Regions from separate parts of the Marinomonas sp. BSi20584 genome, predicted to be linked through region 2. Evidence: predicted binding sites of a transcription regulator. Region 2 holds the regulator's gene; each other region holds the start of a gene.
The links. The regulator FNR, encoded in region 2, switches genes on or off when oxygen is low (the NO sensors DNR and NnrR bind a similar motif). The targets are predictions, from matches to a motif close to TTGATNTANATCAA.

Region 1 (7,434 bases), on a different contig from region 2:
ATAATCGCTTGTGGACATTAACGATCGCTTTGTCTGCTGTTAGCGCTGTTATTTTGAAAGTGTTAGGTTACCCAAATGTTGCTATTCCGTTAGCGGCTTTGTGTGGCGCAGCCTTGTTCTACGCTCTGAAAAATCAGCGCGTTTTGGGAGGACAATGAGTATGGATATGTCTATGTGGTTGGCACTTGTCAGTATTGCCATTGGCACGTATTTAATTCGTCTTTTACCGTATATTTGGATGAAACGAAGCTTGGCTAAAAGACAAACGGAGGACGGCATAGGATCAATGCCGACTTGGTTAACGATACTGGGACCCACCATGATCGCTGCAATGTTTGGTACTTCTTTAGTGCCTACTCACTCTGATGCTTTGTCATGGCTAGCGACTGGTGTTGGGATACTGGTTACCTTTGGAGTGTGGACGCGCACACGATCTATGGGCTTGCCTATTTTATTTGGGGTCGTGGCATTTGGAATGGTGACGCTAATTTTACCTATATGAAAAGAATAGATTGTTAAGACAATAAATAGACAAGTCAATTTGTGGTAGATAAAAAGCTGAGTTTTTTCATTTACCACAAAACCCCTCTAAAACATTTCCTCCTATGGATAGCTTGTTGTCTCCACTCAAGGTACATTGGTTACTCGATCTGTACATTTATTAAGATCGACATTGGTTAGTTAAGGCCTACCAGCGTTATTTCCTGGGATATTGGCGTTCAAAGGAGTGCGAGATGCAAGCTAAGTTTACCGTTCAAATTGATTCTTTCCATAAAATCAGCAACATTCAAAATGCGTGGTCCCATGAGGATTATCGTGCCCTAATGAGCATTATGGATTTTGATGATGATGTGGATAAAATGGACGCGGCAGAGCTCAGAGAAATGTGCATGATGTCACTAAATGATCTTGAGCCTGCGGATGCCGCAAAGGCAGTGCTGACTCATTTATTCCCTGAGTTATCTAAAGGGAAAATAGATCAAATTAGCCACGATATGATTGATGATCGTTCGTGGGAAGAGTATCCAGATTGCTTATTTCATGAGCGTTTCTTTAGTGCTTATGCCTTATTGCGCGAAGCTTTTAATGGGATATTTGCAAAGCCAACAGGTGTTGAGCTTGTCATTACGGTTGCCGCTGAACGTGTTGAAGACATGGCGATTTTTGATGAGTCATTACATTCTTCAATTGTGCGGTTATTGGCTAGCGGACAAGGCGATGATGCGTTAATCAATCGCTTATACGAAGACCAAATCAAAGGGAGGAAGTTTCCCGAAGCTCCGGGTCTTGTGTGGCAGTTGAAGCAGATAGCAGACGCTGGTTTAACGCGTCAATTTAGTTTGGTTAGTTCCTACTTTTGGATGGAAAACTTCGAACAAGTTGAAAGCTTTGATGCAGTGTCTCATGCAGACGAAGAAAATTAGTCTAATAGCGTGAGTTGAATCAGTCTTACTAAGACGACAGAAAGCGGATCAAATGATTCGCTTTCTACTTTTCGAGGTTGGCAAACATGCAGTATTTCGATTTAATCCCGTTCTGTTTATGAATGAAAGCACTTAATCACGAGGCTCAAAATGACCAATTCACCTATTCAAATTGTTTGTCAAAGTTGCAGTACCAAGAATCGCGTACCGAAAGACAAGCTGGGCAATAAGCCTCTTTGTGGCAAGTGTAAGAATCCTGTGCTTTCTACCAGCCCTGTCAAAGGCAATGATCAAAATTTCAGACGTTACATCACAGACAATGATCTGCCTGTGATTGTCGATTTTTGGGCATCATGGTGTGGACCGTGTCAGCAATTCGCACCTATTTTCGAACAAGTGGCGAGTGAGATGTCGACCAAAGCTTGTTTCTTGAAGCTAGATACTGAGCAGAACCAAACGACAGCGGGTGGTTATAATATTCGTTCCATTCCGACTCTGATGATATTTCACCATGGCAAAGAAGTGGCTCGTTTATCCGGTGCGCTACCGAAAGCACAATTCAAACAGTGGTTAGAGCAAAATTTGCCTGCTATCTAATATATGTTTGATATTGGTTAGGTATTAAACGCTGGTATCAAAGTGCATTTCTACAAACTTTTCGTATAACGCTTCTTCGGTTTCACGTCTGTCAGGGTCGGGTTTAACACAGTCGATCGGGCAGACGGCGACGCAGGTGGGTTGGTCGTAGTGACCAACACATTCTGTGCATTTATCTGGATCGATGACATAAATCTTCGCGCCCATGGTGATGGCTTCGTTCGGACATTCTGGTTCGCACATGTCGCAGTTTATGCATCGATCGTTGATTAATAATGCCATGCTGTAACCTTTACGCGGTTACGCTTGCATGAGGTTGGCGGGTGGTTTGTCCTTCCGCTAGATTTCTTAATAAGATACCCATAGACGCCTCTATACCTTGAGGACAAGGAATAGAAACCACATGACCACTGCCTTTGGCGACGTCGATAGGGTGACCTTGTTTGTCGTTTAGTTCGCTTAATTGAAAGGTGACATTGCCTTTGGGTGTCATTAGTTCCAAGGAGTCGCCAACACTGAAGCGATTTTTCACTTCGATGGTGAGTGAATCGGCGTTGGTTGCTATGACTTCGCCGACAAACTGCTGTTGCTCACTAATGGAGTTACCCGTTTCATAGTTCTGCAAATCCACATGACGGTGACGTTGTAAAAAGCCATCGGTGTAACCTCGGTTGGCAAGGTTTTCCAAGCTGCTAATGAGGCCTTTATCGAAGCTTTTGCCAGCGACAGCGTCGTTAATGGCTTGGCGGTATATTTGTGCAGTTCTGGCGCAATAGTAAAACGACTTGGTACGGCCTTCGATTTTTAATGAATGCACGCCCATTTTGACCAGACGTTCTACGTGTTGAATGGCGCGTAAGTCTTTTGAGTTCATTATGTAGGTGCCATGCTCGTCTTCAAACGCTGGCATGTATTCGTCTGGACGACCGCGTTCCTGCAGTAAAAAGAGCTGATCACTTGGCTCTTGAATTTGTACGGCAGACGCTTGAGCTTGCAATGAAGCGCCACTGCTGGCGATGATCTGGCCAACGTCATCTTGTGTCGCTTCGTGGGCATTGTATTCCCAGCGACACGCATTGGTGCAAGCACCTTGGTTTGGGTCGCGTTTGTTCATGTAGCCCGATAGCAGGCAGCGACCAGAGTAGGCCATACACAACGCGCCATGAACAAAGACTTCCAACTCCATATCTGGGACTTTTAAGCGAATTTCTTCAATTTCATCTAGCGATAGTTCACGCGATAAAATAACGCGAGAAATGCCTTGTTGTTGCCAGAATTTGACTGTTGCCCAGTTGACTGCATTGGCTTGTACCGAGAGGTGAATCTGTTGGTCTGGAAATGCTTCTCGCACCATCATGATAAGGCCTGGATCAGACATGATGAGCGCGTCTGGTTTGAGGTCAATAACCGGTGCTAAGTCTTGCAAGTAGGTTTTTAATTTTGCATTGTGAGGTGCAATATTGCTGACCACGTAGAGTTTTTTGCCCAGCTCGTGTGCTTCATTTATGCCAATGCCCAGCTTTTCTAAATCAAATTCGTTATTGCGCACTCTTAGAGAGTAGCGTGGCTGGCCTGCGTAAACGGCATCGGCTCCGTAGGCGAATGCATAACGAAGGTTTTTTAACGAACCTGCTGGAGATAATAGCTCTGGTCTAAATACTTCAGGCTTAAAGCTTTCTTGCTGTGACATTTTTTCTTGAGACATAAGGCTCACCGATCGATCAAAACGCGCGGAGTTTACCTGTGTGTTAATTGAACTCAAGTGATGATGGCGGGATTGGTGGCTTAAATAAGGTCTGTTTGATCTAGGTCAAATTTCATCAATTACAGAGAAAAGTTAAAGGTGCCAGATTCCCTTAATAAGCTAAAGGAATCTGACCCTGTTATTGCGTCTTTACTCAGTTAAAAGTCGTACGCGGCTGAGATGTAAACACGACGACGTTCACCGACGAATGATCCTATGTTTTTGGTAAAGCCACTAACAGCATATTCTTTGTCGAATAAGTTTTTGATGTTTAGCTGGAACTTCCAATCTTCATATCGAGTTTGCCAAGACATATCATAAACCGTATAGGGTTTAACTGTTTGATCATCTCGGTTCTTTTGTTGGCTAACGTAATCTGCGCCAAAAGCAATAGAGGAATCTATGCTCGGGAAGTCGTAGCGACTCCAAAGGCCAAGTTGATGATAAGGTGTGTTAGCAAAATATACGCCATCTGCAGCATCGGTTACTTTCACATCGTTGTAGGCATAACTGACATTAGCTACCCAGCGAGGTGTGATATCAGCCAGTGCATCAACTTCAAAACCTTGACTGCGGATTTTACCGATAGAAATATACTTACTTGTATCATCCGTATCCTTTTGAAGGATGTTTTTACGGTCGATATGGTAAACAGCTAGGTTGATATTAAGTTTGTTATTGAAGAAGTAGCTACGGACACCTGCCTCTAGCTGTTGGCTTTCTTCGGGATCAAAAAACTCTCCGTTTTTTGAGTTAGCTTGTTTCTCTGCTTCTTGTGGTACGAAACCTGTCGAGAATGAGGTGTAAGGCTTCCAGTTGTCATTGATTTTATAGGTTGCACCGATTCGGCTGGAGTAACCTGTGTCGTCATACTCTTGCTTAGCGGAACTGGAAGTGTGGTCTTGGTATTGTTCTTCAAAACGGTCAATACGAGCGCCAGCTAGTAAGTCTAGCTGATTTGTGATTTTCCATTGGTCTTGAATATATAAGCCAATTTGGTCTGTAGTGGTGGTTTCATCAGTTTTTAAGTGCATGGTGTAGCTATTGACGTCATCTTGGCCGTAGATAGGGTCAGTTAGGCTAAGATTGGAAACGCCATCAGCTTTATTTGCGTAACTGTAGAGAAAGCTATTTTTCTGATGAAAATAATCGCTTCCGACTAACACTGTATGATCACCTAGCTCGGCGATTAAATTGCCAGTAAATGTAATGCCTTTGCGAGTACGGACTTGATCTCGGTATTGTCGTTGTGTTGAGTCTATGGTGCCATCGCTATTGCTATCTAGCAGTTTGTTTATTTCATGATATTTCTGAGTCTCTGTGTTTTCGAAGTAGCGAACTGAGAAATTGCTGTCTAGCCATGAGTTTATGCTGTGGTCTAAACGCGTTTGAAAGACTTGCGCGTCTAGCTCTTGGAAATCGGATTTTTCGTTATTATTCCAAGACGTGTCAGCCAAGAAGTTACCATCATCATCGGTTGGAATGCCGCGTAAGCGGGCACCGGAGATGTATTGATGAATGTCTGTGTATTGAACGGTGAGGGTATTGTTTTCATCGATGTCCCAAGCGTAACCAAGATCGATAATTCGGTTTTCTTCTTCGACATTATTACGATAGGAATCTTGACCGTCGGAGTAAATACCAACACGGTAGCGTTGCGATGCGTCTTCATTGGCTGGGCCAGAGGATTCGATGCTACCGCTTAAAAAGTCTTTATTGCCCGCGCTGACTTTGAGCGTGTTTTTCTGCTCATACGTCGGTTTTTTGGTGACATAGTTAATGACACCGCCAGGTTCGCCAGCACCATAGACGGCACCAGATGGGCCTTTAAGGACTTGTATTTGTTCGATGGTAAACAGTTGCGGAATAGAGAAGTCACCGAATGGATCACCTTTTAGGCCGTCATATAGTACTTCGTCTTGGCTAAAGCCTCTTAGCGTCACCGTTGAAACGTTATTTTGCGACATACCCGAAATAGATCGATATAGATCGGTGATCTGTCGTGCAGCTTGGTCTTCAATCAAAGCCTCAGTAACCACTTGAACAGACTGTGGTGTTTTATCAATGGGAGTTGATGTTCGAGTGGCAAGTGCAGCTTCATCTTCTTTGTAATAAGACAGAGCACGGCCTTGTACCTGAAGTGTTTGAAGTTCTATGTTGGATCCATCCTTAATTTTGTTATTTCCATCATTGAGATAACTGTCTTGTGTGATGTTGTTTGCAGCATTTTCGGCAAAAATCACAGTAGAAAAAACAAGCGCACCACAGGCTTGCATCATCATTAAGGTGGTTCTTAACGTCATAGGAAAACCAAGTTGAATTGAATGAGTTGCGTATAATAGTGTTTATGATATTCATTTTCAAATAGGAGTTGATTTACAAAAGATTCAAAATGCAGAGTTAATCGCTATTAACGTTAATACTATATTAGGGAGAGAGATAAGGTAGAAGGTGAATTATTAAAAAACAGAGGGAAGGCAGAGCGGCTTTGCATACAAAAGCCGCTCGGCTTGAAGACTAGGCTTTTTCAGCAGCGAGTTTTGACGCTTTAATGTAGCCTTGTATGGTGTCTTTTAGTTGAAGGCGTTGTTTCTTTAACTTTTCTTCTTCAATCGTAGTAGCCGGGATAATTTCCTGCTCCATTTTTTCCACTTCTTTTGTTAAGTGGTTATATTCATCATAGAGCTTTTTAAAATGTGCATCATCCATTTTTAGCTGGTGGATGTCTTCTTTATATTCAGGAAATTCATTTACTAAATTATGGTCTTCAATCGGCATAATTGCCTCCTATACTTGCTAGCTTTCGTTTAAGACTAACCTAGTTAGGTTAGTCTTCTCTTGATGTTGGTCAGGCTTTGTTCACTCTTTAAAAAATTAACTAATAAAGAATGTAACCAATTACTTTGCTACATAGGGATTTCAAACGCTGCTTATACAGTTATGGCCAGTTTATTTCAGTTTTCAATGGAGAGTGTTAAGTCTAGATGACGTTGCACTATATCGTGGGTTTCTTTGCGTCTTTTTGACATTAAAAAGCCGCGATAGAGGTTTCTATCGCGGCTAACTTGGTAAATTTTATTGGTATTAAAGAGCTTCTAAAGATAGGTGACTTAAAAATTCAGTTCTATCCTTGGTTTGCTGCTTTTTGATAGATCCACTTCGGGTGAGCAAAGAAAAACTCGTGAAGACGAAATACCTTCTTTCACCAAATAGTCTTTCAAATGATCGGCACGTTTTTGTGCTAGATTGTTTGCGGTTTCCTTCGTGTCGTTATCGATAGATACAGGTGGTTTTTCAAGGCCCAGATCGAGATAACTCGCAACGCCGCAGGCTTTTAGCTGGCTGTCTTTTTTGTCTTTCATTAAGGCAACAAGTTGCTTTAAAAAGGCATCTTGCGAATCGTTTAATTCGTCATCTTCAGCTTCAAAAATTAAAGGTTCAACACGGATCTTGAGTAGTTGATCACCGGCGAATTGGGCAATGCTAATAACATTGGCGTATGGTACAAAAGTTTGCATCAAGTAGGTGCTTGATGCGCTAAATAGCGCTTTACGCACAGGTAAGAGCAAGAAGTCCTGCCAGCCGAATTCAGGTTTTTCAATATCGCCCGATAGAGGAATATCTAAATCAATATTGTTGTCGCTGTCTTTTAAAACGCTCACGGCGATA
Region 2 (7,434 bases):
TATCCAAATTTTACTTGGGAAGAAAACCAAAGTAGTTTCGGCCGTTGGGGCAGAGTCGTTACCATTATTTGGCAAAGGCAAAGAGTTAAGTGAAGTGCAATGGAAATCAGTTATAAGGCATTTAATTGCCTACGATTATATTACGCTTGGAGTACATAGTGTTTTTGCCGTACATATCAACGAGAAATCACGGAGTGTACTTCAAGGAAAAACACAAATAATCATTCCTAGTGAGCATTATTATCCGGCCCTTCAAGAAGAGCATCTTGCAATAGACAGCATAAATTGGCATAAAATATTGGCTTGGAAGTACAGCTACGGCAAACTGGACTTAAGTGATACCCAACTTAGGTTAATTTGCTTGCATAAGCCAAACTCTATTGCTTCATTGAGTCGCTTAACTGGTTTATCAAAAGAAAAAGTGGCTGATTTTGCTGAGTCGCTCATTAAAATCATTCATGAGGTAGATTTAAAAGAGAAGGCTACATTATGCCCTTAACCTCTCGACAGACGAGCTTAAACTACGACGAAGATGTGTTGAGCATCATTATTGAAAAAGCCGATCATTGCTTTGATAAAGCTGATGCGTTTTTTGGTAATAAATTTAAACGCTCGTCATGTAATTTAAAGCAAAGAGGCAGGGCTGCAGGTACCGCACATCTGCAAAAAAATGAACTGCGGTTTAACCATTTCATGTATCAACAAAGCCCGGCTGAATTCTTAAACACCGTTGTTCCACATGAAGTTGCTCACATCATTGTATTTCAAATTTACGGTAACACGGTGAAACCTCATGGCAAAGAGTGGCAAGCTGTTATGCTTAAGGTATATGGCATCCGACCAAATCGAACACATACCTTTGATGTTCCCCCACAAAAACACGCCTATGAATACCACTGCTCCTGCCAAAAACATCAATTCACTAAACAGCGGCACACCAGAGCTCAGCGCGGCGTTGAATACATCTGCAAAGGTTGTCGCTCAACATTACAATTTATAAGCAAAGATAGCTGATAACCTATAAAAACAGTGAGAAAGTGATTTTTTATACACTTTTGCCTTATATTATCCATTTTTGATGCGGTAGCTTCATGCTTATAGTAATATAGTCGCGTTTTGTTTACAGCGTATATATGATGGATTTATCTACTCGACCTAAAGAAAAGTTAGAGCTAAACAAGCTCCAAAAACGCCTTCGCAGATTAACCGGCCAAGCTATTGCTGACTTCAATATGATTGAAGAAGGTGACAAAGTGATGGTGTGTTTATCTGGAGGCAAAGACTCTTACACTATGCTTGAAATTTTGCGGAACCTTCAGGCTAGCGCACCTATAAATTTTAGTATTGTTGCTGTGAATCTAGATCAGAAGCAACCTGGCTTTCCTGAGCATATCTTACCTGCTTATCTGGAAGAGCTAGGTGTGGATTTTCATATTTTAGAACGCGATACTTACAGCATCGTAAAAGAAATTGTGCCTGAGGGGAAAACCACTTGTGGCTTATGCTCTCGTTTGCGCCGTGGTTCCTTATACGGTTTTGCTGAGGAAATTGGAGCGACTAAAATCGCACTTGGCCATCACAGAGATGATATTCTTGAAACATTATTCTTGAATATGTTTTTTGGTGGTAAGTTAAAGTCTATGCCACCAAAATTGCTAAGCGATGATGGTAAACATATCGTTATCCGTCCTCTTGCTTACTGCAAAGAAGAAGATATTGAAGCCTTCTCTGTGATGAAGGAATATCCTATTATCCCTTGTAACCTTTGTGGCTCTCAAGAGAACTTACAAAGACAAGTCGTAAAAGACATGTTACAAAAGTGGGAAAAAGAATTTCCTGGTAGAACGGAAACCATGTTTTCTGCTATTCAAAATGTCGTTCCATCGCATTTGGCAGACACAAAACTATTCGACTTTAAAGGGTTAAAACAGTCGCCCGCGGCCTTTGACCGATTAAATATTATTTCATTATAGGATAATAGAAATGAACCTAACGCATAAAGCTCTATTGTTAACCGTCGGTATTTTAGGGTCTTCTATCGTCAATGCATCATCCGCTGGAGTTAGTCTAACGAATGATACAGTAAAAGGTGATATTAACTTGAATATGGGAGCGTTCGGCGTTAATGGCGGCGTGACTCATAATGATGACAAAAATACCTCTACTGCACATATAGGTGTCACTGTTGAAGACTCAGATACTAGTGGACCGCTTCAAGCAGGTATTGGTATTAGACTATATGCTATTGATGCAGATTTAGACAAGAAGGACGACTTATCTGTTGCGCTTGCTTTAGGTGGTTGGTACCGATACACCTTACCAGAAGCGAATCGAGTTAGTATCTATGGCTCTGTGTATTACTCACCACAAGTATTATCCATCTCCAACTTAGATCATATGTACACTTATGAATTTCGTGCTGAATACATGACTATGCGCAATGCACGTGCGTTTATTCGATATGGCAAAACAGTAACTGTATATGAAGATGATTCTCGTAAAGAAATTGACAAAGGTCTTTCTATTGGTGCAACAGTAGACTTTTAATAACAGTAAATATTATTTGAAAATAAAAAGGTGGCTTATGCCACCTTTTTATTTGTTAACATTCGAGCATTATTCACCATCATAAGCGCAAAGGCTAAAAACAGGTATTTCACTGTCTCTTAGTTTTTGACTTCCGCCTAGATCAGGCAAATCTATAATAGCTGCCACTTCTTTTATATTCGCACCTTGGCTGGTCAATAGTTTGATAGCGGCAAATAGGGTACCACCAGTCGCTATCAAATCATCAAATAACAATACTTCATCGCCCGCTTTCACTGCGCCTTCTTGGATCTCCAATTCCGCTTCACCGTATTCCAAAGCGTATTTTTGTGAAATGGTTTTTCCTGGAAGCTTGCCCTTTTTACGCACTAAGATAAGCGGCTTTTGCAGTTCATAGGCTAAAACAGCAGCAATTAAAAAGCCTCGAGCATCAATGCAGGCAATATGAGTGATATCTGTTGCAATGTAGCGATGCACATAAGCATCAACAACCATTCTCATGCCTTTAGGGTCACTAAAAATGGGAGTAATGTCTCGAAAGCTTATACCTTGTTTTGGCCAGTCTTCTATTGTTTGTATTAGGGATTTAACGTAAAAATCGTCGTAAAGCATGCCTGTTGGGCCTCATCATATCAATCAAATGCGGGCGATTTTACCACAATCACTAGCAACCCCAACGAGTTTTTGCATTTCAGGGAAGTCGATTATTTCTATTTCCTTGCCATCAACATGTATTAACTCATTTTTTTGAAAACGGGTGATGACACGACTAACAGTTTCAACTGCCAATCCAAGGTAGTTACCAATTTCCCCGCGCGACATAGATAAACGAAAAGAGCTCGCTGAATAACCACGCTTTTTGAAACGATTAGATAGATTCAAAAGGAAAGAAGCAACTTTCTCATCAGCATTCTTTTTCCCTAACAATACCATCATCTGTTGGTCGTCGGATATTTTACGGCTCATCACCTTAAATATCTGATGCTTCAAAGAAGGGATATGAGAAGACAGCTCTTCAAGATGACTAAATGGAATCTCGCACACTGTTGTTGTTTCCAGTGCCTTTGCAGAAACAGGGTAGACGTTTGAATCAATCCCGCTTAAACCGACTAATTCACTGGGGCAATAAAAGCCTGTAATTTGCTCTTCGCCGACGGACGTAATATTGAATGTTTTTAAAGTGCCAGAGCGTACAGCATAAACTGAATCAAACGCTTCGCCTTGGCGAAACAAAAACTCGCCCTTTTTTAGTGGTTTCTTACGCTCTATTATTTGATCTAATTTATTAATATCTTCATCAGCTAATGCTATTGGAAGGCAAAGGGCGCTTAAGCTACAGTTCTGGCATTGCGAAGTAAGCGTACTGTTGAATCGTGACTGTGTGTGTGTCAATGACATGTGAATCTCCCTGATCTCGATCTATATAACTTTAGAGTATTTTATGGCGCCGTTGAGATATTTATCAAAAACCATACAAATACAGCGAATTAATAATCTACCGCGCTCTGTAACTTTAATAGTGGTCTGCATTCCACTACGATCAATATCTAACATACCATCTTTAGTCATGGGAGTTAGATTTTCCATCTCTTCAAAAAAGTACTCGAAGAAGCTAATATTATATTTTTGCTCAATAATGGCAGTGTTCAACTCAAATTGAGAAATTAGCGTCATTATAACTTGATGTCGAATTCTGTCATCTAGATCACTAATATACCCTTTAGCTATAGCTAATTGACCTTTCTCAATACTACTCCTATAAATTGATAAGTCAGTATGGTTCTGAATATAAACACCATTTAAATCACTAATAGCAGAAACGCCAAATGCGACCAAATCTGTGCCAGCATGTGTTGTATAGCCCTGAAAGTTACGCTGTAGCTTGCCTTGTTTTTGAGCTATCGCCAAGCTATCAGTTGATTTTGCAAAATGATCCATGCCGATATATTCATAACCAGCAGCTATCAAATACTCAATACTCATTTTCAACAAATCAAGTTTCATACTTGATACGGGCAAACTATCATCTGAAATCAGTCTTTGAGCACGGAATCGATCAGGTAAATGAGCGTAATTGAACAGCGAAATTCGCTCTGGTGATAATTCAATCACTTGCGCCAAAGTCTCTCTAAAGCCTTCTATAGATTGATATGGCAAGCCATAAATTAGATCAAAATTAATTGACTTAATGTCTAATTCACGAGCATCTTTTACAAGATCTGCAACCATTTTAACGGGTTGAACACGATGGATGGCCTCTTGTACCTTGATGTCAAAGTCTTGCACACCAATACTAATTCGGTTAATTCCCTTTTCAGTTAATAACTTCAGCTTAGATCGACTTATTTCTCTAGGATCTATTTCAATGCTGTAATCTTGCGTTCCGTCATTAATTAAATTGAAGTGTTGCTGAATATTATCAAATAGCACCTCAATTAATTCTTCGGTCAAAAAAGTAGGGGTGCCACCACCAAAATGTAACTGCGTAACTTCTCTTGAGTGATCAAGCATAAGGCTGCGTAATCTCATTTCTTCGCCGAGTAGTTCAACGTATTCGGCGCCTTTATCGTACTGCTTAGTCACAATCTTATTACAGGCGCAGTAGTAACAAAGGTGAGCGCAAAACGGAATATGAAAATACAAACTAAGAGGCGCTTCGGAAGGCGTTAACATCTTATCAATAAGCGCAATTTTACTAATACTTGAGTCAAATTGCGGTGCCGTTGGGTAAGATGTATAACGAGGCCCAGATAGATCGTACTTAGCGATAAGTGAAGAATCCCAAATCATGATGTGTTCCTATTAAAATTTCTAATAGGAGTTTACACTTTAGTGAAAAGCCATTTGCTGACCCAGATCAAGGATTTTCATACTGCAACTAAAACCTTTCTCTATGTTGTTGGTAATAATGCATCTAGCAAGGTTCTAACCATCGATCTAATCTGGTCTAATAGCGTTTTTTTTGAAAACTATGAACATGAATTCTCTCCCTTTATACCTCGCCCACGGTGCTGGTGCTGGTCACAATCACACCTTTTTAAAGCAACTTTGTGACGCAATATCCGAGCAAAGACAGCAAGCTGCGATACCAGTAACTTTTTCATATATGCAAGAGCAAGAGCGTTTAGGAAAGAAAAGGCCACCACCTAGATTTAACACCCTTGTTCCTGAATTTGCTGAGCATATTGTGGATGAGAATAGCTGTATTGTTGCTGGGAAATCCATGGGAGGTCGAGTAGCTACACAACTAACACATCTACCCATGGTGAAAGCTGTAGTATGTTTCGGTTTTCCTTTCTACCCAGCCGGAAAGCCCGAAAAAAATAGATTATCGTTTCTTGCTGAACTAAAAGCACCATGTTTGATTATTCAAGGCACAAGAGATCAATTAGGTTCGTACGATTGGGTTAGTAAGCAAATATTGCCTGACAATGTGAATATTCTTTGGATAGAAGGTGCGGACCATGACTTTAAAACGCTAAAAAAATACAATAAAAGTATAGAAGACACTGTTTTAGAAATAGCTATTCACACGAAAAACTGGCTAGAGAAGAATATCGAAACCGAAGCTTAACCTATTGAGAGAAATATTATGGAACACCAAGCTCAGCTTGATGCAACAGATTTACTTTGCCCTGAACCCGTAATGATGCTTCATGTAGAGATGCGAAAACTGGCTGCGAAGGAGGTGCTAAAAGTCATTGCGACTGATCCATCAACGACAAGAGATATTCCAAAGTTCTGCCAATTTCTTGGCCACAAGCTTATTCGACAAGATCAAGAAGGGGAGATTTATTACTATTGGATCGAAAAGAAAGGCTAATAAGAAACAAGAGCAAACAAAAAGAAGCCCAGATTATCTAATAATCTGGGCTTCTTTTAAGTAACTAGCGCTAAAAGTTGATCGTGAATTAAGCTACCTTTAGCTTTTTTGTAGGCTCTTTTTGACCAAGAATAGCGCTTTGGTAAGTATGCGCAAAACTAGAGAAAGCAACATCAATATCCAATCGAAGCTGGCGAGCAACATCGTTAGATGAAATCAAACCACGAATAGCCTTGGTATCTTCATCAATAACAAGCAAATGCTGCAGCTTATTGTTACGCTGACTAAACAAAAGTGATTCAATATCTGAATGCTTAAGAGATGTATACGATAGAGCAAGTAACACTTCTTTAGCTCTCATCAAATCTGCAACCATCAATTCTGAACGTTGAAAACCATTTGCTACCTGTTTAATGAAGACATCTTCAGACAAGTCTTCAAGACTAATAACGCCAACAAAGCGATTATCTGCATCGACTACGATTTTCATGCGTACATGTTCTTTTCTCATCAACTGAACAAGCTCATCTGCACGAGTATTTGATTCAATTACGCGTGGGCCGGCCGTTTGAAAATCAGTAAAGACTGATAAAGCAGAAGAATAAAGGTTTATATTTTCTGTAGTTGCAGGCCAAGTTAGTTGGTTAACGTCTTTTGTAGATACATAAGTTAGTGTTTTCATGATTAATCCCCAGTGTAAAAAATAAAATAGCTAAAGCGTGGGTGAGTTATATCAGTGAAAACGGTGGGGCTCTTGGATTGATGCTACTACTAATTTTAGCAATAACAGGTAAGCGATAATTTAGAAAAGGCGTTGGAGTTAAAGCTGAGGGATGAGTCCGAAATGGAATAAATACAATAAAGCCGCTATCTGCTCCATTATCTTGATCTGGGACAACGACTTCATCACATCTTTGCTCTACAGTAGGTTCTAGCCAGCGAAATTGATTTACTTCTTGAGCATTGGCGCGCTGAGATATCGTCAATAAAGACGATATAATCACGGTAATGATCATTAGTAATTGAATTTTCATGGCAACACCTAATCCTTGTTTTGTCTAATA
Region 3 (7,434 bases), on a different contig from region 2:
CATTGGTTTTATTTAGGCGTTTTAATTCGGCAAGACCTTGGTTCAAGTCCATAAATTGATTAGACAACATCGCCAGTACATTAAATTGACGACGGTTGGCTTGCGCGGCTTTGTGTCCGACAAAGATCATAAAGATAATGACCAAAGGCGCGGTCATCATAAAAACAAAGAAGGTGATCCAAGAAATAGAAACAACGGAGAGTAGGATCACACAAGGAATTAAAGTCACCATAAACACTTGTGGTTTATAGCGACTAAAGAAATCATCTAACGCGTCTACTTGTTCGTAAACACGAGTAGAAAGCGCCGCATCTTCTTCGATTCTTAAGCGCGCTGGCCCAAGATTTGTCAGATGCGACACCAATTTACCTCGCAAGCCGTAACGAATATCACGGCTTGCGCTAGTGCAAATACGTTCTCGACCAAAGTTGGCCAAGGCACGGATTAGTAGAGCAAATAAACCAACGACTAAGAGAGATATAGAAAAAGACTGGTGCAGCGCCATATCTGAAAATACATTTGCTAGCGCCCAAGCCTGCAACACCAAAGACACGGCAAACAGAACACCGAAGCCTTGTGCAAGACGGTATTTTGATGACTGCTGAGTCGCTAACTGTCCCAAAAATACCGCTTCCGATGTTTTAATTCGACCAGTTCGACGAGCTTTTTGTGCTCCCTTCTCTCTCGTCATAAGGCTTACTTTTGCTCCTCTTCACCTTCGTAACCACTAAATTCTAACCAAACCGCATTGATGATGCCGAATGAACAGGCCAACAATACGCCAAGAACCCAAGCAAAATACCACATAACTTATTCCTCTATTTGTTACTAAAGATAGAGCTCTGCGAGCTCTATCTTCTTTGCCAATGACTAGTAAAGTGAATGATTGTTTTCTTCGATGTGTTTCTTCGTTAAACGACCATACATTACAAAGTAGTTCCACAAGGTATAGGCAAGAACGATTGGTACAAAGATACAAGCCACAACAAACATGATCATCATGGTTTTCTCACTTGACGTCGCATCCCACATAGTCAAACTCATGCTTGGGTAGCTTGAAGAAGGCATCAAGAATGGGAACATTGATCCACCAGCGGTAACGATAATGCCAGCAATACCTAATGATGAACTCAAGAAAGCCAATGCGCCTTTTTTCATTACACTCGCCAGTGCAGCAAACAACATACCCGCAATACCAATGAGAGGAGCCAACATAAGCGCAGGCACTTTTTCATAGTTTGCTAACCATGCACCTGGCTGTACTTCTGCTGTTTTCATTAATGGTGTCATGACTTTATTGCCATCAATGACACTGGTAATGACATAACCATCGATGCCGTAAGCCAACCACACGCCTGCTAAAATAAACAACACAGCCGCTAATGCACCGGTTATCGCAGTGATACGACTGGCTTTTACAAGCAAGGCATCATCTGTTTTCATCTGCAACCAAGCACCGCCTTGCGTCATTAACATTAGCAAGCTAACCAAACCACAGACAATCGCAAATGGGTTTAGTAGAGCAAAGAAAGAACCGGTATAAGTCACACGCAAGTATTGATCAAACTCAAATGGAACACCTTGCAACAAGTTACCAAACGCCACACCGAAAATAATAGGTGGAACGGCAGAACCAAAGGTAATCCCCCAGTCCCAGCTAGTACGCCATTTTGTGTTTTCTAGCTTAGAACGGTAATCAAAGCCGATTGGACGGAAGAATAACGCCGCCAACACCAACATCATCGCAAAGTAAAAACCAGAGAACGATGTTGCGTAAACCACAGGCCAAGCAGCAAACAAAGCACCACCCGCTGTGATAAACCAAACTTGGTTGCCGTCCCAGTGAGGGGCAATTGAGTTGATCATAATACGACGTTCTGAATCCGTACCGCCGATCACTTTCAACAAGCTACCAACTCCCATATCAAAACCGTCTGTCACAGAGAATCCGATCAGTAGAACACCGATCAATACCCACCAAATGACTTTTAATAATTCGTAATCCATCTTACACCTCTTGTTTTAGCTGAGACGTTTCTTGTTCAAGTGCATAACGACCAGTATGTAAGCTAGAAGGACCTTGCTTAGCAAAACGAATCATCAAGTACATCTCGGCAATCAAGAACGTGGTATACAACACGGCAAAACCAGCAATCGTTATCCAAATCTCAGTAGCCGTTAAACTGGATACCGCAACGTGAACAGGTAAAATCTCACCAATCGCCCATGGCTGACGGCCATATTCTGCAACAAACCAGCCTGCTTCATTCGCAATCCAAGGCAGAGGCAAGCACAACATAATGAACTTAAGGAACAAAGGATTGTTGCCAATACGACGACGTGCGTTCTGATAAAAAGCAGCAGCGAAAACAATCAACATCACGAAGCCACAACCAACCATGATACGGAAGGCAAAGAACAACGGCGCAACTTGAGGAATAGAATACTCTACCGCCTGATCGATCTCTTCAGAGGTCACCTTGTTAATGTCTTCGTTAAATGCGGTTACTAGCAAACCGTAACCAAGATCGTCTTTCACTTTCTCGAAGTTCTCTTTTACCAGCGGATCGGTTGAACCACTACGCAATTTTTCAAGCAACTGGTTTGCATAAATACCATTGATAATACGTTGGCGGTTATGCTCTTTCAGTTCTTTGATGCCCTCTACTTCTTTGTCGAGGGAGCGCGTTGCGATCAAGCCCATTAAGCCTGGTATTTTTATCGCATACTCGGTTTCTTGAAGCTCTTGGTTCGGGAAGCCAATTAGCGTGAAGTCCGCAGGCGCAGGCTGTGTTTCCCACTCAGCTTCAACCGCAGCCAATTTCACTTTTTGCACTTCGCCTAGCTCGTAACCTGATTCGTCACCTAGAAGGATAACGCTCAAGATAGACGCCAAACCAAACGCAGAAGCAATCGCAAATGAGCGACGAGCAAAAGCAAGGTCACGGCCTTTTAATAAGTAGTAGCTTGAAATAACAAGAACGAATATCGCACCCGTTGTGTAACCTGCTGATACAGTGTGAACAAATTTCACCTGCGCAACTGGGTTAAACAATAAAGCACCGAAATCAACCAATTCCATTCTCATTGTTTCGTAGTTGAACTCTGAACCTACAGGATTCTGCATCCAACCGTTGGCAATTAAGATCCACAAAGCCGACAAGTTAGAACCTAGCGCCACGCCCCAAGTCACTACCAAGTGCTTCACTTTGCTTAGGCGATCCCAACCAAAGAAGAACAAACCAACTAACGTCGATTCAAGGAAGAAAGCCATCAAGCCTTCGATGGCCAAAGGTGCACCAAAAATATCGCCAACGTAATGCGAGTAGTAAGACCAGTTAGTCCCGAACTGGAACTCCATCGTCAAACCTGTTGTTACGCCTAGCGCAAAGTTAATACCAAACAATTTACCCCAGAACTTAACCATGTCTTTGTAAACTTGCTTACCTGTAATCACATAGACAGACTCCATGATTGCAAGTAAAAAAGACATCCCTAGTGTTAACGGGACAAACAAATAGTGGTACAGAGCAGTGAAAGCAAACTGAAATCGCGATAATTCCACTACAGCTTCGTTAATCATATAACTTCAACCCATTCATTTGATTGAGAAAAAAGACGATCGTAGACACTTACTTCATTGAGTGTTCTTGTTATCCAACGCCCACCGAAGCCTCAAAAAGTTATAAGGCTTACTATAAGGCTGGATTATGAGTGTAGTTGCAATTCAAAACATTGCGTTAGATCAAGATAAAGAGAGTGAAAGAAATAAGTAGTAAAAAAGACGTGATTAATCGAGAAATTAATTAGTTCGAGAGGCCGACACAAAAATGATAGTCAAGTATTAACGTATAAAATGTATAATCATTAGCACAAACGAATTATTTTCACACAGAGCCATTTTTCTTATTTTGGAACCTCATCAATGAGATTAATTTTGAACACTATACATTCTTACTTAAAGCTCTGTTTTATCTGTCTGTCGACTATTTTTTTAGCTGCTTGTAGCATGCCTAAAGAAATAAAAGAAAATGAAGGTATCGCTCAACAGGTTATAAATACGCCGGGGCTTATTCAAGATCATGTTTTGTATATGGAAGGCCCTGATGGCGATTTTAAGCTTCACTACGCCAGCAGTGACCCAAGTGAAAAACCGCGCGATACCATAGTGTTTGTTCATGGCACACCGGGAGATTGGACTTCTTTTGCCCGCTATTTTCAAGACGCTAAACTCAAACAAAGCTTTCGTCTTATCTCTATAGATAGACCGGGCTGGGGTAAATCGACTTATGCAGGGGACTTTCCAACTAAGTTACAAACTCAATCAGCTATGATCGGCCCGATGCTAGAAAATATTTGGGAGCGTAATGGAAAACAAAAAATCATCTTGGTCGGTCATTCTCTAGGGGCCTCTTTGGTGCCTATTTTAGCAGCAGATCACCCTGACTTTGTTCGTGGTGTGGTGATTCTAGCTGGTGACCTAAAACCAGAACTAGCAGAGGCTCGTTGGTATAATACGCTACTCGATTGGACACCAAATTTGCTGATTCCAGATATGTGGAACCACTCAAATATGGAAGTATTAGATCTAACTAGCAGCTTAGAAGCAGCCCAAAACAATCTGAGTGAATTAACGACACCCATTACTATTCTGCAAGGCACAAACGATACCTTGGTCGATCCAGCAAGTGTGACTTACGCCACAAGCTTATTTAAAAATAGTGAGCTAAAAGTAGAGTGGATTGAAGGTGCGGGACACATTATAAATCTGCAGTATCCAGATAAGGTCATTGAAATCATTCGCGAAATGAACACTCGTAGTAAGTAACAGCGATGATCTTACATCGTTATTACTTACTACCGCTAAGTCGTCTTATTTTAATTTGGCATTTACACTTTAGGCGTATCGTTTAAATAAATTTTAGCTTCATCCTGTCCCATGTATTTAGCCAGAATCGATAAAGGCACATCTTTTAAATTCACCACAATCAAACCATCCAATGAATTATGGAACGCAGGATCGACGTTAAAACACACTAACTTGCCGTTCATTTTTAAGTACTGACGAATCAATACAGGCAAGCCTTTGCCCTGCTCCATTCTCGATAAAACTTTAGAAAGCAGCGTAACACTCGCCAACGATGATAATAAATTAGGTTGCCAAAATACCGAGCCACTGTTTCGTAGTGGCGTCGATGGCATCACTAAACTGGCTTTCGCTTTATCGTAATAATGGATCGACAAAGTCGCGGCGATTAACTGGCGAGCTGTGTGACTATAATCATTACTAATGCTCACAGGGCCAAATAAATGCGTATATTTAGGGTTCCGATAAGCAAAGGTCGCAATGCCTTTCCAAAGTAAAAGCAATGAATTTAAGTTCTTTTGATACTTAGCCGCGACAACAGATCGCCCCATTTCAATGCTGTGATCTAGGCTGTCGATAAAAGTTTGGTCATAGTTAAACAAGCTGCGTGAGTACAAACCTTTTAAACCATGTGCTTCAATAAGTTTATCCACCAGCCCCATTCGATAGGCACCGACGACTTCTTTATTACCATGATGCCAAACAAACAATTGGTGGTAATAAAGATCGTATTCGTCCACGTCACAGGCTAATCCACTTCCCTCGCCCACAGCACGAAAATTTTCTTCTCGGATACGACCAATTTCTTGCATCAGTAAAGGGATCGATTGCGTTGGGGCACAATAAACACTGAACTCGCCTTGTTGTAACAACAGCATCTCGCCTGGCAAACTGGCAATTTCTTCTTCTAATAAATCTTGATCAACTGGCGCAATGATTGGCAAATCTGTGCTGCCATGCTGGAACACACGTTCCTGAGCATGTTGAGGACTCATTAAGTAGGTGTTTAAGCGCAAGTAACTAACAAGATCTTGGTTGCTCTCAAACTGGCTCACTTCCGAAAACGGCACGGCACTGCCAATGGAAATCTCAATGACCGAGGATTTTTTATTAAGTAGCTCCCTTCCCAACATAGCAGTGCGCAATAAAGGATGAATACGACCTGCTTGATAAAATAGCTCGCTGTTTTGGCCATCGATAAAAATAGGTACCGTAGTTGCTTCGCTGCGTTTTAAGAAATTAGCGACCGACTGACTCCATTCAATGTCTGCCAATATCTGCTTTTCTGGCGACTGATCCTTAGATTTTTTCGGATAAGTCGATACTTCCCCAGCAGGAAATACAATCAGCACGCCGCCATCAGCCAGATGTCGGTGAGCATCACGAATCGCTTTGCCATTGGTGCGTTGTGCCGATTTGCCACCAAAAACATCGACGCCAATAAATAAGTCACTTATTTCCGGCAATCGCTTAAGCAATTCATTAGCCAGCACTTTTACATCCGTTCGAACTTGTCCTACTAAATCCGCCAACACCACACCTTCAATCGCCCCAAGTGGATGGTTAGCTACTATCACCACAGGGCCTTTTTGAGGAATATTTTCTACGCTGCCTTTTGCAATCGAATAATCAATATCCAACGCCTCAAGGGTATAACGCATAAATTCAAAACTGGTCTGGCTGCTTGGTCTTTGTTGATACAAGCGATCTAATTTAGCGAGTCCGGTCGCCCATTCAATAACAGATTCCCCAACACCAAATGGCGTGACTCTTTTTAAACGAAAAGGACTAGGCGAACGAAAAGGACTAGGCGAACGAACAGGACTGGCTAACATAATTAGACTCCGCTATTCACAATTTTATTTAGGATGCCTTGCGGATTTTTCAAATCCCGAAGCGATAAAAACGCCGCACTTAACCAAACCAAACACGCCATGATAAACAGTAAACCACCGTCGCTACCGACGACTTCACCAACTTCGTTAAACTCAGGCATCACCACACCCAGTGGGGTGAACAGGTGAAAAATAATCGCACCACTCATAATGCCCATCGCCATCAAAGACCCCAAGCCATGCCAACGGGTAAAGAGCAAAATGGAGGCAATCAGTTCGGCCACACCAATAATGTAACCACCGTAATTCCCGAAGAATTCCAAACCAGACCAAGCACCCAACACGCCGAAGATATAATCAGTTTCGTAGGAACCAGTGAATTTAAAAAACAGTGACTGCACAAACACAAAGGCGATAAACACCGTTGGCACATATTTCACGAATTGCTTATTCATCTTTATTAACCTTATTTTTTAATATTATTTTTGATCCGTTTTTACGAATCAGGGTTGGCGAATCATTTTTGCGAATCAGGGTTTACCAATAAGAGTCGGCCAATTGGCATCCGCTTGCTTGATGTGCAAAGCCGGATCTTGATCCCACTTGCGTTTAATATCGTCGTCATAATTCAAGTAAAGCTTGCCGTCGACCACCGCCCAATCTTTTGGATCAGCAGAGGCAAAATCGTTTTTGGCAGACACCGCCCACGCGCAATATCCACCATATTGAGGA
Region 4 (7,434 bases), on a different contig from region 2:
AATCGAAAACATTGATAGTCATCAAGAAAAACAAAATTCATCTTTGAGGCCTCACAAGCCATATCTCTCAATTTTTTTAATCAGCCCTTGCCGAGAAATACCCAGTTGCTTGGCGGCTTGGGTGCGGTTGCCTTGGCTTTTTTCTAAGGCTTGGTTAATTAATCGAATTTCAAGGTCTCGAACTTGTTCATCTAATGAGGCGTCGCTCGTTAGTAAGCTTGCCATGGTTTGACGAACAGGTTCTCCACTTGGGTATAACAGCTGGATATCTTCCATGGTGATTCGGCCTTGTGGACAAATAGATGCGACGCTTTCTAGGGCGTTTTTCAATTCACGCACGTTACCCGGCCATGACTGATCTCGGAACCATTGCACAGCTTCCGGACTGAGTTGTAATTGTTTAGCTTGCTGACTTTGCAAACGCTGTAGAAATGACTGTAGCAATACGGGGACGTCTTCTAGCCGTTCAGCAAGGGATTGCGTTTCAATGTTCACGCCCTTAATTCGATAATACAAATCTTCTCGGAAGCTACCTTCTCGGACTTTTTCAAGTAAGTCGGCGTTGGTCGCGGAAATCACACGGATGTCGATGTATTTCTGCTCTCGGCCACCGACAGGGAAGAAGGTGCCCTCTTGCAGCACTCGCAGCAGTTTCACCTGCATCGCCAACGGCATTTCGCCGATTTCATCCAAGAACAAGGTGCCGCCATCGGCTAAACTTAATAGACCAACTTTGTCTTTTTCCGCCCCAGTAAAAGCGCCTTTCACGTAACCAAACAACTCGCTTTCCAATAAATCCGCAGGAATAGCGCCGCAATGCACAGAAACAAACGGCTTGGCAGCGCGATGACTCAAGTCGTGCAAGGTGCGAGAAATGACTTCTTTACCGGTTCCCGATGGGCCAGTAACCAAGACCCGTACATCCGTCGGTGCGATTCGTTCCACCAGCGCCCTGACCTTTTGCGAACTCATCGAATGACCGATATACGCAGACGCACCTTGGGAGGAATTACTAACTTGTTTTAGCTGAGTGAGCTCTCGCTCTAAGGTGGTTTTGGTGATTGCTCGACGCACCACAACCGCTAACATATCTGGATCAATCGGCTTAGCAATAAAATCCCATGCGCCAAGTTCAATGGCTTTAAGTGCTAAATCCCGATCCGCATGACCAGTAATAATAATCACCGGACGACCAGCAAAATCGTCCATAGCATCCAAGGTTACTTGCGGATCAAAATGCGGCGGCATGGACAAGTCTAATAACACCAAATCCGCATCAAACGACGCCAACGCTTTTCGCGCTTCGTCTAGGCTACCTGCTGTTTTGACATGGTAATCTTGATTCGCTAACCAGCGGCTAGCCAATTCACGAAAAGCTGGTTCGTCGTCAACCAGTAATATTTTATTTTGTGTCATGAAATTCTCTATTTGAAATCGCAGCGCCAGAAAAGTGGCGAGGTAAAATAAGCTCGAAGGTCACTGGCCAAGCCGAATCAGACAGATGTCTAATCTTTCCGTCATGAGCATCGACAATACGACGCACAATCGCTAAACCAAGACCACTGCCGCCTGCTCGCTTAGTCACAAATGGTTGGAACAAAGCCTCACCTTGCAGACTGGAGTCGATTGCTGGCCCGTTGTTATGCACTTGGATGACTATCTGTTGATCTTGTTCTTTGGCTTCAATGGATAACTTTCCATCTGGCATATTGCGCAAAAAAGATACGGCGTTATCGATCAGATTAATAAACACCTGTTGTAATCGTTGTGGGTCTGCATCCAGTTCTATCGTTTCATCGATATCAAGTTCAAACGCCACGCCTTCTAGCTGAGCTTGCGCCAGAATACTCGCTATTAAAGATCGCAACGGCGTGGCGACAACTTGCAAAGTCAAGCCACCGGAATACACCAACATATCACTCACCAAACGATCCGCACGTTTTAGCTGAGTCTGAATATGCTGACGCGTCTCGGCTGGTGCGTCATAGGCGGCCATAGAAATAATGTTCAGAGGATTACGCAACTCGTGAGCCATCGCCGCAGACAAACTGCCCAGTTCGACCAGATGCTGTTCGTCCATGCGTTTTCGTTCCGCCACCGCCAAGGCCAACGACCTTTCAAGCAAACCACAGCTGGTCGAAAACAAGGAAGCAAACACTTCCGCTGTTAAACGCATACCAGGACTGGCATCTTCCCAACCGATCAAAACAAAGTGCCAATCAGAATCTGATCGAGATACTCGAATTGCCAAAGCGTCATTCTGTTCCTTAACGGGATAAGCAGAACTTTTCAGTTGTATTGCCACGCTACGTCTAATTTGTAGCGAAAGTAAGCGTTCACCAATAGCAATCAGTTGCGGCCAATCTTGCGCTTCTTTTAATTGCGTTGACCACGTATCCAACACAGCTTCATTCAAGGAGGCTCCGGGATAAATAAGACGTGACACCAAGCGACTCAGAGGCTGATAAATGACAGCTGCGACAACCAAGATAAACAAGGAATACAACCAAAGCTGCCAACTGGGAACATTTGCTAACGCCTGTAAACCTATGCGTCCAGACACAACGCTGATCACCGCGATGACACAGAGAATCACCAGCATCATGGCAACCCAAAGTAAGGCCCGATTGGCGAACGCATTCACCGATAAAATCTGATAGCGCACCACCGCGTAGACCAACAACAGCAAATAAGTTGGCAGCAGTAACATAGGGTAAGGAAACCAACTTATGCCAAATGAGGGAAATACAAAGCTGGTCGCCAACAACAAGCCCCAAGCTCCAACACCAAACATGGCGAGAATGGAGCGTTTCTTGTTACCAGAATGTCGATACCAACCAAATAACAGCACGCCATGAGCCAGCATGCCGATCAACACTGTATAGGCGAGGTTCCATGTCCCCGCCTCGGTAAAGATAAAAAATGAACGCGTGTCGAGCGTACTGATAGCATCGCCCGCACCAATCCACCAGCTCTGTAAAACCACCGCAAAACTGGTCAGATAAAACCAAGGTACCGCTTGATATAAGCGTTCTAGCATCGGCTCTTTAACCGAGCCAGAGTTCACAAAACGAATCGCAAAGTGTAAGAAGAAGGTCGGCATAAACGGGTTAGCAAGAATGATATGAATACCAATTTGCTCGTAGCCTTGGAACAAAACCACATGCCCGAAGCACCAAATCGCCATCATGATGGCGAAACCTGCCAAGGCTTGCAGATCACTTTGCTTTCTCGCTCGCCACAATAACCAAACAGCTACCAATACGCCGCACACGCTCGTCACCAGCATGGCAACTTCAAACATCAATGAAAGCGTCAAAATCGTAAACCTCGTTTACACCTAAAAGTGAGAAAATCGTAAACCTTTTTTACACCTCAAGCAAAGATATAATTTTTTCCTTTAAAATCAAATACATAAATCCCATTAATAGTTGGCCTGTCCTTTGCTCTACTAAAAGCAATCTTTGATCCATATCAAACTATTATCAACTTATAGGACAAGCATCATGAATACTGGCTTTTTAATGACCGAAATCATCGCGCTTTTTAGCATTGTAGGCTTAGCGCTACTACCTCTGGCTTTGCAGCAAATGCGTACGCTAAGAGTTAAGAGAAACGCCTAACCTTATCTATATCTCTTAACGCTTATTGATACCCAAGGGAGCCATTATGGACCTCGACGTCGCCATCTTATCTCGCATACAGTTTGCTTTTACTGTGAGCTTTCACATTATTTTCCCCAGCATCACCATTGGTTTGGCGACGCTGATTGCCATTTGGGAAGGCTTATGGCTTAAAACCCACAACCCTTACTATTTGCAGCTAGCCAAGTTTTGGATCAAACCCTTTGCGATTACATTCGGCATGGGCGTGGTTTCTGGCATCGTCTTGTCCTATGAATTTGGTACCAACTTCTCCAAATTCTCGGAGATTACCGGCGCGGTGCTTGGGCCATTGATGGCCTACGAAGTACTGACCGCTTTCTTTATGGAAGCCGGTTTTCTTGGCGTCATGCTGTTCGGTTGGCAACGTGTTGGTCGCAAGCTGCATTTCTTCGCGACGCTCACCGTTATGATAGGTACTTGGATTTCAGCGTTTTGGATCATTGTGGCGAACTCTTGGATGCAAACACCAACAGGCTACAAGATCATCAATGGCAAGTTTGAAGTCGAAAGCTGGATGGAAGTGATCTTCAATCCATCTATGCCATATCGCCTTACTCACATGGTAGTTGCGTCATTAATTACCGCGACTTTCGTGGTCGCTGGTATTAGTGCTTATTACTTATTGAAAAAGAAAAACATTCCTTTTGCGAAAAAAGGCTTGTCCATGTGCATGTGGTTTGCCTTGGTACTAACACCACTACAAGCCTGGATTGGTGATATGCATGGTTTGAACGTAAGAGAACATCAGCCAACTAAATTGGCGGCGATGGAAGGTATTTGGCCAGCGGAAGAAGAAAACGTTCCGTTATTGTTATTCGCTATGCCGAATATGCAAACCGAGTCGAACGATTATGAAGTCGGTATTCCAAACCTAGGTAGCTTGATCCTGACTCACTCTTGGGATGGCGCTGTGCAAGGCTTAAAAGCCGTACCACCAGAAGACAGACCGAATGTACCGTTAGTGTTTTGGTCTTTCCGTGTCATGGTGGGTATTGGATTTGGCATGATGGGTATCGCGGCACTAGCGCTCTTGTTACGCCGTAAAGGCCGCCTATATGAAAACAAAGCCTTCCTGTCTCTCGTAACATTATTTACACCTATGGGTGTCATTGCAGTACTGGCAGGTTGGTATGTGGTCGAAATCGGTCGTCAGCCTTGGATTGTCTACAACCTTGTTAGAACATCCGAGATTGTATCGCCACTTCCTCCAGAACGTGTGCTGTTTACCTTAACCATGTTTGTCATCATTTACAGTCTGCTGATCGGTGTTTATCTCTACTTCATGCGTAAGCTGATTAAGAAAGGACCGCCATCAATGGAAACACTAGAGCAGCAACTTATTGGTATGAAAGCGCCGGGCTATGCATTGGCTTGGGTGAAGTCGCTGAAAACGAAAGAACAGCATTCGACAGAACCGAAAGCAAAATATCAACCAACAATAGAACAAGGAGATAAATGATGGATTTGGCTCTTTTCTACTTCCTTGTCTTAGGCTTTGCCATTTTTATGTACGTGTTACTCGATGGCTTCGACCTAGGGATTGGCATTCTCTACCCTTGGTTTAACCAAGAAGGCGAGCGTGATCATTTAATGCGCTCTATTTCACACGTATGGGATGGTAACGAAACTTGGTTAGTCTTTGGTGGTGTAGTGTTGTTTGCCGCGTTTCCAGCCGCTTATGCAGGTATTACCTCAACCTTTTACTTGCCTATCATGCTCATGCTGTTTGCTTTGATCTTTCGTGGCGTGGCGTTCGAGTATCGCTTTAAGTCCGATACGTCTCGGCCTTATTGGGATTTCGCTTTTAGTGCAGGGTCTGCCATCGCGGCATTTTGCCAAGGCATGTTGCTAGGCTCAATCGTTCAAGGCGTTCCAGTCGGTGTCGACAGCTTATCCAGCCTACATTGGCTAACGCCTTTTTCTATATTAACTGGCTTTGCCGTAATGGCTGGTTATGCTCTATTAGCCGCTTGTTATTTGTTTATGAAAAGTCGTGGCCGCATTCAAGATCACGCAGCTAAGTTAGGCAAACGCCTCTTGCTGATCACCATTTTAGCCATGGTAATAGTGAGCTTGTGGACAGTGGCAAATCAAGTAGACATTCGTCAGCGTTGGTTCTCTGGTTTGAATTTCTTGTGGTTATCGCCCTTACCTATTATCACCTTGGTGGTCGCGGTTTTGGCCTGGAGAGATCTAAACAGTCACGCTACAGGAACCGTTCATCATGAAGGTCGACCTTTTTGGTATGCCGCAACGCTGTTCTTACTGGGCTTCGCAGGTCTTGTTGTCGGTTTGTTTCCATATCTGATACCAAGACAATTAACCTTTATGGAAGCTGCATCGCCAGACAGCAGCTTACTCTTCTTGCTACCAGGTATATGCATTTTCGTACCATTGATTTGTGCCTACACTTTATGGGGCTATCGCGTTTTTGCTGGTAAGGTGGAAGATTATCAGGAGGGGTACTAATGCTGTTAAAAAGCCTGAAAGAAAAAGCCGCCAAACTCAAATCGTGGCAATGGTTTTTGCTCTTATACGGTGTCGGTTTTATTGCAGTATTAACCGCGTCTTACGGCATTAAGCTGCTGATGACTGGGTTGCCTTAAAAAGGCGTAGTTACCAAGAAAATTGATTAAAAGAAGCGCATATTTCATTTATAGAAATATGCGCTTTTTTAGTATTGGTTGTTTAGTATCCTAGACTATTAAGCTTCAGCTTTCATGGTATTGGGCTTTGTTTGAATGCTTGCTTTGAACAGTAATCCAGCAAATAACACAATACCGATAACGCGAGCGCCCAACACAGCAATAGACGTGTCCGTTGCCGCTGCAGGCCATGCAATTAATACCGCTGCGACCACATAGGCTAACCGAGTAGGCCAAGATAAGTTCTCACGTAACCAGCCAGAAAAGCCGATACTCATTGATGAGGTTGCCAAAGTCGCAAACGAGATCGCTGCGATAACACTAGCAGTTGTTCCTATCAACAAAACCCCCGGCATAGTGACGAACAAAAATGGCACTAAGAGTTTTACAAAACCCAAACGCATAGATTCAATCGCTGTCTCATTAGGATCTGCTCCGGAAATAGTAGAAGCAGCGTAAGCAGCCAATGCGACAGGAGGAGTAATCGCTGATACCAAACCAAAGTAAAAAATAAACATATGCGCAGACAAGGTTTCCATACCTAACTGAGTCATCGCCGGAGCAACCAATACCGCGAGCAATAAATACGCTGCCGATGTCGGTAATCCCATTCCTAAGACAAAAGACGCCAACGCAGTGAGCAACAAGACAGCCCACAAATTGCCGTCGCCTAGTTCAATGATCAAACCTGACAACATCAAGCCCATACCAGTTAAATTCAATATCCCGATAATAACGCCTGCCGCCGCCACAGCTGCAACGATTGGTAAGGTTGAAGACAATGTCTCTTTACAAGCAGCGATGAGATCTAGCGCATTTATGCGAGTAGCTTTTTTCCAAGGACAAACTAACAAACCAGCTAGAATCCCCATAACAGCGGCTTGAGTTGGTGACTTGCCTGAAATCATCAGGCCGATCAAAACCACCAATGGAAGCAGAAGATAGCTCTTCGTTCTAAGAGTTCTTAGTAACAGCTGTAAGCCAGCTTCTGTATCTCTTGCTAAGTTAAGACGTCCTGCCTCAAGGCGAACCGAAATCATCAAGGCTAAAATATACAAAAGAGCGGGAACCAAGGCCGCCATTGCAACTTCAGCATAAGGAATCCCTATCATTTCCGCCATCAA

Region 1: a site for FNR is predicted at 3,822-3,835, ahead of trhP (prephenate-dependent tRNA uridine(34) hydroxylase TrhP). Genes of this name have one in related genera too.
Region 3: a site for FNR is predicted at 3,736-3,749, ahead of TY87_RS13435 (cytochrome ubiquinol oxidase subunit I). Genes of this name have one in related genera too.
Region 4: a site for FNR is predicted at 3,465-3,478, ahead of TY87_RS20920 (cytochrome ubiquinol oxidase subunit I). Genes of this name have one in related genera too.

The regions. Positions count from the first base shown of each region.
Region 1 is NZ_KZ454881.1:122,773-130,206, forward strand. It holds gene TY87_RS13470 (AzlC family ABC transporter permease) at 1-158, shown strand, start outside; gene TY87_RS13475 (AzlD domain-containing protein) at 161-502, shown strand; gene TY87_RS13480 (hypothetical protein) at 735-1,424, shown strand; gene trxC (thioredoxin TrxC) at 1,575-2,021, shown strand; gene TY87_RS13490 (YfhL family 4Fe-4S dicluster ferredoxin) at 2,046-2,303, opposite strand; gene trhP (prephenate-dependent tRNA uridine(34) hydroxylase TrhP) at 2,314-3,726, opposite strand; gene TY87_RS13500 (TonB-dependent siderophore receptor) at 3,924-6,068, opposite strand; gene TY87_RS13505 (HP1242/YdcH family protein) at 6,283-6,543, opposite strand; gene TY87_RS13510 (DUF748 domain-containing protein) at 6,876-7,434, opposite strand, start outside.
Region 2 is NZ_KZ454869.1:134,901-142,334, forward strand. It holds gene TY87_RS02255 (RecQ family ATP-dependent DNA helicase) at 1-499, shown strand, start outside; gene TY87_RS02260 (SprT family zinc-dependent metalloprotease) at 535-1,014, shown strand; gene ttcA (tRNA 2-thiocytidine(32) synthetase TtcA) at 1,134-1,973, shown strand; gene TY87_RS02270 (YfaZ family outer membrane protein) at 1,984-2,547, shown strand; gene TY87_RS02275 (adenine phosphoribosyltransferase) at 2,617-3,159, opposite strand; gene fnr (fumarate/nitrate reduction transcriptional regulator Fnr) at 3,184-3,945, opposite strand; gene hemN (oxygen-independent coproporphyrinogen III oxidase) at 3,967-5,337, opposite strand; gene TY87_RS02290 (alpha/beta family hydrolase) at 5,525-6,121, shown strand; gene tusA (sulfurtransferase TusA) at 6,140-6,370, shown strand; gene TY87_RS02300 (CBS domain-containing protein) at 6,459-7,052, opposite strand; gene TY87_RS02305 (hypothetical protein) at 7,099-7,404, opposite strand.
Region 3 is NZ_KZ454881.1:109,352-116,785, reverse strand. It holds gene cydD (thiol reductant ABC exporter subunit CydD) at 1-691, opposite strand, end outside; gene cydX (cytochrome bd-I oxidase subunit CydX) at 697-807, opposite strand; gene cydB (cytochrome d ubiquinol oxidase subunit II) at 871-2,007, opposite strand; gene TY87_RS13435 (cytochrome ubiquinol oxidase subunit I) at 2,009-3,583, opposite strand; gene TY87_RS13430 (alpha/beta fold hydrolase) at 4,010-4,828, shown strand; gene TY87_RS13425 (bifunctional lysophospholipid acyltransferase family protein/GNAT family N-acetyltransferase) at 4,891-6,702, opposite strand; gene TY87_RS13420 (hypothetical protein) at 6,705-7,157, opposite strand; gene TY87_RS13415 (YHS domain-containing (seleno)protein) at 7,233-7,434, opposite strand, start outside.
Region 4 is NZ_KZ454899.1:23,083-30,516, reverse strand. It holds gene TY87_RS20930 (sigma-54-dependent transcriptional regulator) at 52-1,416, opposite strand; gene TY87_RS20925 (sensor histidine kinase) at 1,403-3,319, opposite strand; gene TY87_RS20920 (cytochrome ubiquinol oxidase subunit I) at 3,670-5,124, shown strand; gene cydB (cytochrome d ubiquinol oxidase subunit II) at 5,124-6,134, shown strand; gene TY87_RS22530 (hypothetical protein) at 6,134-6,271, shown strand; gene TY87_RS20910 (TRAP transporter permease) at 6,370-7,434, opposite strand, start outside.